Regions from separate parts of the Acidovorax sp. PRC11 genome, predicted to be linked through region 2. Evidence: riboswitches for the same ligand, from Rfam matches in the RefSeq annotation. Region 2 holds a riboswitch; the other holds the start of a gene.
What was found. Region 2 has a riboswitch for thiamine pyrophosphate ahead of Q9R47_RS20750 (long-chain fatty acid--CoA ligase). Riboswitches for the same ligand answer to the same signal wherever they lie in the genome.
Positions count from the first base shown of each region.

Region 1: it holds a riboswitch for thiamine pyrophosphate, as region 2 does, so the genes downstream of both, Q9R47_RS12055 (FAD-dependent oxidoreductase) here and Q9R47_RS20750 (long-chain fatty acid--CoA ligase) in region 2, are expected to answer to the same signal.

Region 1 is NZ_JAUZUQ010000009.1:2,883-7,089, reverse strand. It holds gene Q9R47_RS12065 (TOMM system kinase/cyclase fusion protein) at 1-926, opposite strand, end outside; gene thiD (bifunctional hydroxymethylpyrimidine kinase/phosphomethylpyrimidine kinase) at 923-1,807, opposite strand; TPP riboswitch at 1,875-1,973, shown strand; gene Q9R47_RS12055 (FAD-dependent oxidoreductase) at 2,054-3,196, shown strand; gene thiS (sulfur carrier protein ThiS) at 3,193-3,390, shown strand; gene Q9R47_RS12045 (thiazole synthase) at 3,471-4,207, shown strand, end outside.
Region 2 is NZ_JAUZUQ010000024.1:24,526-28,732, reverse strand. It holds gene mutS (DNA mismatch repair protein MutS) at 1-1,738, shown strand, start outside; TPP riboswitch at 1,840-1,931, shown strand; gene Q9R47_RS20750 (long-chain fatty acid--CoA ligase) at 2,003-3,085, shown strand; gene Q9R47_RS20745 (acyl-CoA reductase) at 3,082-4,207, shown strand, end outside.

The DNA of each region.
Region 1 (4,207 bases), on a different contig from region 2:
GCGATGCCGCCGGCGCCGGCACCGGGCCGGGTGCGCAGCACGCCGACCAGATCGTCCAGGCGCACGGCCGAGGACCGCTCCCAAAGCTGCCGCGCGGAGGTGGCCCGGTCCTCGCGCCGCTTGCGCAGGGCGCTGCGCAGCACCTCGGCCAGGGGGTGGCCCTGGATCGCGTGCGGCAGGCTGAACTCCTGCGGCGACAGCTGGCGCTGGTAGATCTCGGCCGTGGACTCGCCCGTCACCACCCGCCCGGTGAGGCATTCCAGGAAGATGAGCCCCCAGGCGTACAGATCGGCCTGCGGCGTGGCGACCTCGCCGCGCAGCTGCTCGGGCGCGCTGTAGGCCGGGGTGCCGACGTATTCACCTTCGCGCGTGAGCTGCGTCGCGTGCGCGTCGCCGAAGCCCGGCAGCAGCGTGCTGATGCCGAAATCGAGCACCTTGGCGTGCGACGTCAGGCCCGAGGCGCTGATCATGATGTTCTCGGGCTTCAGGTCGCGGTGCGCGACGCCCGCGTCGTGCGCGCAGGCGACCGCGTCCAGCACCTGCAGCATCAGGCGGCCGGCCTCGCCCGCGGACAGCGCCCCCTGCTGCTGCAGCAACTGCCGCAGGGTCATGCCCGGCACGAACTCGAAGACCGCGAAGACGAACGGGCCGCAGACGCCTTCGTCGAGCAGTTGCACGACGTGCGGATGGTGCAGCCGCGCGCAGGCCCCGATCTCGCGGCGGAAGCGCTTGAACAGCCGCTCGTCCTCGTCGATGCGGACGAATTTCAGCACCACCTTCTGGCCGGTGGGCTGTTGCAGCGCGGAGAAGACGATGCCGTAGGAGCCGGTGCCGATCACCTCCTGCAGCGCATAGCGCTGCACGAGCGCGGCGTCGGCGGTGAACGCCTGCTGGATCTGGCCGGGATCGGGAGGTCGGAAGCTCATGCCCATGCGTGCTCCGCAATGCGCTGCACCACGGGTGCGTGGCCATGGTCCAGCGGACCGGAGCCGCGGCCGGTGCGCACGCCGGCGCCGGCCTGGATCGCGGCCTGCACGTAGGCGTGCGCGGCCGAGACGGCCTCCGGCAATGCCAGCCCGATCGCCAGGTGGGCCGCGATCGCGGACGACAGGGTGCAGCCCGTGCCGTGGCCGTTGCGGGTGTCCACGCGCGCGGCGCGCAGGCGCAGCGGCGGCTCGCCGCCCTGCCGCGCGAGCAAATCCACCAGCGCGTCGCCGGGCAGGTGGCCGCCCTTGATCAGCACCGCGTTCGCGCCCAGGCCAAGCAGGTCCTGCGCAGCGGCCTCCATGGCGGCCTCGTCGGCGATGCCGCGGCCCAGCAGCATGCCGGCCTCGTCGAGGTTGGGCGTCACCACGGCCGCCAGGGGGAAGAGCTCCTCCACCAGCACGGCCACGGTGTCCGGCGCGATGAGGCGGTCGCCGCTGGTGGCCACCATGACGGGGTCGAGCACGACGTGCGGCAGCGCGTGGCGGCGGATCGCGTCGGCGACCACTTCGGCGATATCGGGCGCATGGAGCATGCCGATCTTGACGGCGTCCACGCCGATGTCCTCGACCACCGCGTCGATCTGGTCGCGCAGCATGGCGGGGGGGATGCCGTGGATGGAGCGCACGCCCTGGGTGTTCTGGGCGGTGATGGCGGTGATGGCGGTCATGCCGAAGCAGCCGAGCGCCGCGAAGGTCTTCAGGTCGGCCTGGATGCCGGCTCCCCCGCCGCTGTCGGACCCTGCAATCGATAGCACACGCACGTAGCGGGGGCCGTCCGCGGGGCCCGCCGGCGCCCGAGGATCAAGAGGCTTGGAATTCATGGCAAAAATTATGGCGCATGCGCGGCATCAAAAACCTCGCTATCAACCCTGTGCTGTAATCCCGTCACGGACGAAACAGGGGTGCCGCGCCGTCCGGCGTGGCTGAGAAAAACCCTCGGCACCCGATCCAGGTCATGCTGGCGTGGGGAGTTTCGACGGTGGACCGCCGCCTGTTCTCCTCCGCTGCCGATCCGCCGCGCCCCTCCCGGGCCGGCGCCTCCGATGAGAACGCACGCCACCTGCCCCATGTCCGCTCTGCTCTCCCCCCATTCCTCGATCACTGTCCTCGGCGCCGGCCTCGTGGGCCGGCTGCTGGCTGCCGAGCTGGCACGCCAGGGCCACGCGGTGGAGGTGCACGAGGCCCAGGGGCCCGACGCCCAGGGCGCCGCGGCGCGCATCGCCGCCGCCATGCTCGCGCCCCTGGCGGAATCGGCCATCACCGAGCCCGGCGTGGTACGCATGGGCCACCATGCGCTCACGCGCTGGCCGCAATTGCTGGCCGGGCTCGACTGGCCCGTCTTCTTCCAGCAGGAAGGCACCCTCATCCTCTGGCACCGGCAGGACGCCGCCGAGGCCGTCCGGCTGCGTGGCGTGCTCGAGCGCACGGCCCGCACGGTCCCGGAACTGCCGGCCCTGCAGGCGCTCGACGCGCAAGGGGTCGGTGAGGCGGAGCCGGCGGTGGGCGGGCGCTTCCACCAGGGGCTCTACCTGCCGGGCGAAGGCCAGCTCGACAACCGCCAGCTGCTGGCCGCCCTGGAGCAGGCGATGCGGGCGCGCGGCGTGCGCGTGCACTGGAACAGCCCGCGCGCTCCGGAAGACTTCACGCCCGGCGCGCCGGGCCAGCCCGACTGGGTGCTGGACTGCCGCGGCCTGGGCGCGCGCGCGCAGTGGCAGCAGTTGCGCGGCGTGCGCGGCGAAGTCGTGCGGCTGCACGCGCCCGGCGTCACCCTGCGCCGGCCCACGCGGCTGGTGCACCCGCGCTACCCGATCTACATCGCGCCCAAGCAGGACCACGTGTTCGTGATCGGGGCGACCGAGATCGAATCCGACGACCTCTCGCCCGCCAGCGTGCGCTCCACCCTGGAGCTGCTGAGCGCCGCCTACGCCGTGCATCCGGGCTTCGCGGAGGCGCGCATCCTGGAGATCGCCACGCAGTGCCGACCCACCCTGCCCGACAACCTGCCCGCCGTCCGGCAGCTGGCGCCGCGCGTGCTGCAGGTCAACGGCCTGTACCGCCACGGCTTCATGATCTCGCCGGCCATCCTCGACGTGGTGATGGAATTGCTGAACGAGGGACAATCGCGCCTCGCCCCCCGCTTCGACCTGGCGCTGGAGCTGGGCGCAATGCCTTCCCGGCCCGAGACCGAACCCGCCGCCATCCATCCATGAACGTCGTCATCAACCAGAACGCCACCGAACTGCCGGAGGGCGCCACCGTGGCCCACGCCGTCGCGGCCATCGCGGCGCGCCCTCCCTTCGCCGTCGCCGTGAACACCGTGTTCGTGCCCCAGGCCCGCCATGCGCAGCATGCGCTGCAGCCCGGCGACCGCGTCGAGATCATCGCGCCCGTGACGGGCGGCTGAACGCACCCGCGCCGCTCCCGCAACCACCGTCCCTCACCGTGCCGCCGGCTCCGTCCGGCCCCCTGCCCTTTTTGCCTGCCATGTCCACCTCCGCATCCGATGACGCCCTGGTCCTCTACGGCCAGCGCTTCGAGAGCCGGCTCCTGCTCGGAACCGCGCGCTACCCCTCGCCCGCCATCCTGGAGGCCGCCGTGCGGCGCGCACGCCCCGCAATGGTGACCGCCTCGCTGCGCCGCCAGGGCAGCGACCCCGCGGAGTCCGGCAGCGGCTTCTGGGAACTGCTGCGCCGGCTCGGCGTGCCGGTGCTGCCCAACACGGCCGGCTGCCACAGCATCCTGGAAGCGGTGACCACCGCCCAGATGGCGCGCGAGGTGTTCGGCACGCCGTGGATCAAGCTGGAACTGATCGGCGACGACTACACGCTGCAGCCCGACACCCTCAACCTCGTGGAGGCTGCCTCGCAGCTGGTGCGCGACGGCTTCCACGTCCTGCCGTACTGCACGGAAGACCTGGTGCTGTGCCAGCGCCTGGTGGACATCGGCTGCCAGGCCGTCATGCCCTGGGCCGCGCCCATCGGCACCGGCCGCGGCCCCGTGAACCCGTATGCGCTGCGCACGCTGCGCGAACGGCTGGACGTGCCGCTGCTGGTGGACGCCGGCCTGGGCCTGCCCTCGCATGCCTGCCAGGTGATGGAATGGGGTTACGACGGCGTGCTGCTGAACACGGCCGTGGCGCTCGCCCAGGACCCGGTGGCCATGGCCGGCGCGTTCGCCGACGCGGTGCAGGCCGGCCGCGCGGCACGCCATGCCGGCGCCAT
Region 2 (4,207 bases):
CTTCTCGCTGCTGGACACCTGCATGACCGGCATGGGCAGCCGCCTGCTCAGGACCTGGCTGCTGGAGCCGCGCCGCGACCGCGCCGAAGCCCGCGCGCGGCTGGCGGCCACCGCGGAACTGCGTGGGGACGGCGGCGATGGCGGGCACGGCGGCACCGGCAGCTGGCAGGCCCTGCGCGGCGCGCTGCGCGGCGTGAGCGACGTGGAGCGCATCACCGCGCGCATCGCACTGCGGCAGGTGCGCCCGCGCGAACTGGTGGCCCTCTGCAAGACGCTCCACAAGGCCGAACAGATCGCCGCGGAGCACCGCTGGCACGATCCGCTGCTGGCCGGCATCGCCGGCGACCTGCATGCGCCGCCGGCCTGCGGTGCGCTGCTGGCCGGCGCGATCCTGGAGGAGCCTTCGGCCCTGGTGCGCGACGGCGGCGTGATCGCCGACGGCTTCGACGCCGAGCTCGACGAACTGCGCGGCATCCAGAACCACTGCGACGATTTCCTGCTGGCGCTGGAGACGCGCGAGAAGGCCCGCACGCTGATCCCCAACCTGCGCGTGCAGTTCAACAAGGTGCACGGCTTCTACATCGAGGTAACGAGCAGCTACCTCGACCGCATTCCCGACGACTACCGCCGCCGCCAGACGCTGAAGAACGCCGAGCGCTTCATCACGCCCGAACTGAAAGCCTTCGAGGACAAGGCCCTGTCGGCGCAGGAGCGCGCGCTGGCGCGCGAGAAGTGGCTGTACGAACAGGTGCTCGACCAGTTGCAGCCGCACGTGCCGGCGCTCATCCGCGCCGCGCAGGCCATCGCCACGCTCGATGCGCTCTGCGCGCTCGCCGAGCGCTCGCTCACGCTGGACTGGTGCGCGCCGCAGTTCGCGGCCGAGCCCTGCATCGAGATCGAGGGCGGCCGCCACCCGGTGGTGGAAGCGCGCCTGGCGGAAACCTCGGCCGGCGCCTTCATCCCCAACCACACGCGCCTGAACGCCAACACGCGCATGCAGATCATCACCGGCCCGAACATGGGCGGCAAATCCACCTACATGCGGCAGGTGGCGCTGATCGTGCTGCTGGCGAGCATGGGCAGCCACGTGCCCGCCGCGCGCTGCCGGCTGGGCCCGATCGATGCGATCCACACCCGCATCGGCGCGGCGGACGACCTCGCCAACGCCCAGTCCACCTTCATGATGGAGATGACCGAGGCCGCGCAGATCCTGCATGCCGCCACGCCGCATTCGCTGGTGCTGATGGACGAGATCGGCCGCGGCACCAGCACCTTCGACGGCCTGGCGCTGGCGAGCGGCATCGCCACGCACCTGCACGACCGCACGCGCGCCTTCACGCTGTTCGCCACGCACTATTTCGAGCTGACGGAACTGGCCGCGCGCCATGCGCACGCCGTGAACGTGCACGTGGGCGCCACCGAATCCGGTTCGGACATCGTGTTCCTGCACGAGATCCAGCCCGGCCCGGCCAGCCGCAGCTACGGCATCCACGTCGCGCGGCTCGCGGGCGTGCCCGCGCCGGTGCTGAACCACGCGCGGCATGCGCTCTCGGCGCTGGAGGAGCGGGCCAACGAAGGCGAGACGCAGGTGGACCTGTTCGCCCCGCCGCCGGAATCCGAGGCGCCGGGCACGAGCCCGGTGGAGGCCGCCCTGCAGGACATCCACCCCGACGCCCTGAGCCCGCGCGAGGCGCTGGACGCGCTCTACCAGCTCAAGCGGCTGGCGCAGCCGGGCTGAGCGTCGCCGCGGCGGTCCCGCGGTCCGTCCGCCACCGGCGTGCGGCCTGGCGGGCATCGCGCCCCGCCCCCTGCGGGGAAATCTCCCCCGGGTTAAGATCCGCCCGCGCTCCGGGGTGCACACCTGTGCTGAGATCCACACCCGCGAACTTGAACCGGGTCATTCCGGCGGAAGAAGAGCCACCGTCCCGATGCGGCCGCCAGCGGCCCGGCGCGGGCGCGGGACACCTTCGGAGCCCCCTGCCACAGGTCCTGAAGGAATCCCATGCCATCGTTCGCTCCGCTGGACGCGGAAGTGCTCTCATTCATCGCGCAGGACGGCTGCACCGATGCCCGGTTCGACGAACTCGCGCTGCGGCTGTTCGCCCACCAGTACGCCGCCAACGCCCCCTACCGCGCCTTCTGCCAGGGCCGGGGCGCCACGCCGCGCAGCGTGAAGGCCTGGAGCGACATCCCGGCCGTGCCCATCGACGCCTTCAAGGCCCAGGCACTGCGCTGCGAACCCGCCGCGACCGGCGAGCGCGTCTTCATGACCAGCGGCACCACGCGCGGCGACACGCGCGGCCGGCATTTCCACCCGCGGCTCGCGGTGTACGACCGGTCGATGGAGCGGAATTTCGCAGAACGCTTCATGCGCGGGCAGCAGCGCATGCCGATGGGCATCCTGTTCCCGGACGAGGACGCGATGCCGAATTCGTCGCTCGCCCACTACCTGGCCCTCGCGAAATCCACCTTCGGTGCGCCCGGCAGCCGGCATTTCGTGGGCCCGCAGGGCACCGACTGGAGCGGGCTGTGGCAGGTGCTGGAGGCCGCCGAGCGCACCGGCACGCCGTATGCGCTGCTGGGCGCGAGCTACAGCTTCGTGCACCTGATGGATGCGCTGCGCCCGCAGGGCCGCGCCTTCCGCCTGCCGCCGGGCAGCCGCCTGCTCGATACCGGCGGCTACAAGGGCCAATCGCGCGAACTGCCGCTGGAGGCGTTCTACGCCGAGCTGTCGCAGGCCCTGGGCGTGCCGCGCGAGCACTGCGTCAACATGTACGGCATGACCGAACTCAGCACGCAGTTCTACGACGACGGCAATGCCTCGGTGCCCTCGGTCAAATCGGGGCCGCACTGGATCCGCTCGCGGCTGGTGGACCCGGTCACGGGCCGCGACGTGCCGGCCGGCGAGCGCGGCATCCTCGTGCACTGCGATCTCGCCAACGTCAACTCCGTGACCACGATCCTCACGGAAGACGTGGGGCTGTGGGCCGACGGCGGCTTCCTGCTGCTCGGCCGCGCCGAGGGCGCGCAGGCCAAGGGCTGCTCGCTGGCGGTGGATGAATTCATGCGGGCCACCGCGGCATGACGGTTCCGCGGCCGCCAGGGCTTCCGCCGATCCGGGCCGGCTACCTGCCGGGCATCGGCCCGGACGAGGTCGCCTGGGAGGTGCTGCCGTTCGTGCAGGGCGGCGCCCGCGTGGAGGTGGCCGTGCCGGTGCTTACCGCGGCGCAGATGGAAGCGCTGGCCGACCGCGTGCAGCGGGCGGCCGCCCGGCACCTGAAGACGATGACCGTGGCGCAGATCATCGAAGTGATCGACCGCGCCATCGCCCGCCTGCTCGACCGCTCCGATCCGTTCCGCCGGCAGGCCGAGGCGCTCCTGCCCGTGGTGAGCGGCTACGACGCCGAGATGGTGCGCCTGGGGCTGACGGGCTTCTTCAAGACTTTCCGCGCGCCGCAGCTGCGGCGCTTCGTGGCGGAGGATTTCGCGAACCCGCTGGTGCTCGACGGCTTCCAGCCCGCCCCGAAGGGCGGCGCGGTGCGGGCCCTCGGGCCCGGCCTGCTGGTGCACAGCTGGGCCGGCAACGTGCCGGCGCTGCCGCTCTGGAGCCTGGTGTGCGGCCTGCTGGTCAAGGCCGGCAACATCGGCAAGGTGCCGAGCGCCGAGCCACTGTTCGCGGGCTGGTTCGCGCAGTTGCTCGCCGAAGTGCATCCGCCGCTCGCCGACTGCCTGGCCGTGGTGTGGTGGCGCGGCGCGGGCGCGGAAGACGCATCCGCCCTCTATGCCCGGGCCGACACGGTGCTCGCCTACGGCGGCAACGAATCCCTGGATGCGATCCGGCGGCGCCTGCCCGTGACCACTCGCTTCCTGCCGCACGGGCACAAACTGGGTTTCGGCCTGGTGGCCGCCGCGGCGCTCGATGCGCTCGAAGGCCCCGCGCTCGCGCGCCGGGCTGCCTGGGACGTGATGCGCTATGACCAGCAGGGCTGCTATTCGCCACATGTGTTCTACGTGCAGCGCGGCGGTGCCGTCGCGCCGCGCGACTTCGCCGGACGGCTGGCGGGCGAGCTCGCCCAGCTGCAGCGGCGCTTCCCGCGCCGGGCACTCGTGGTGGAGGACGCCGCCGCCCTCGCCCACTGGCGCCAGGGCGTGGAATGGCGCTCGCTCCCCGGCGCTTCCGGCGAGGCCGCCGAACAGCTCATCGGTA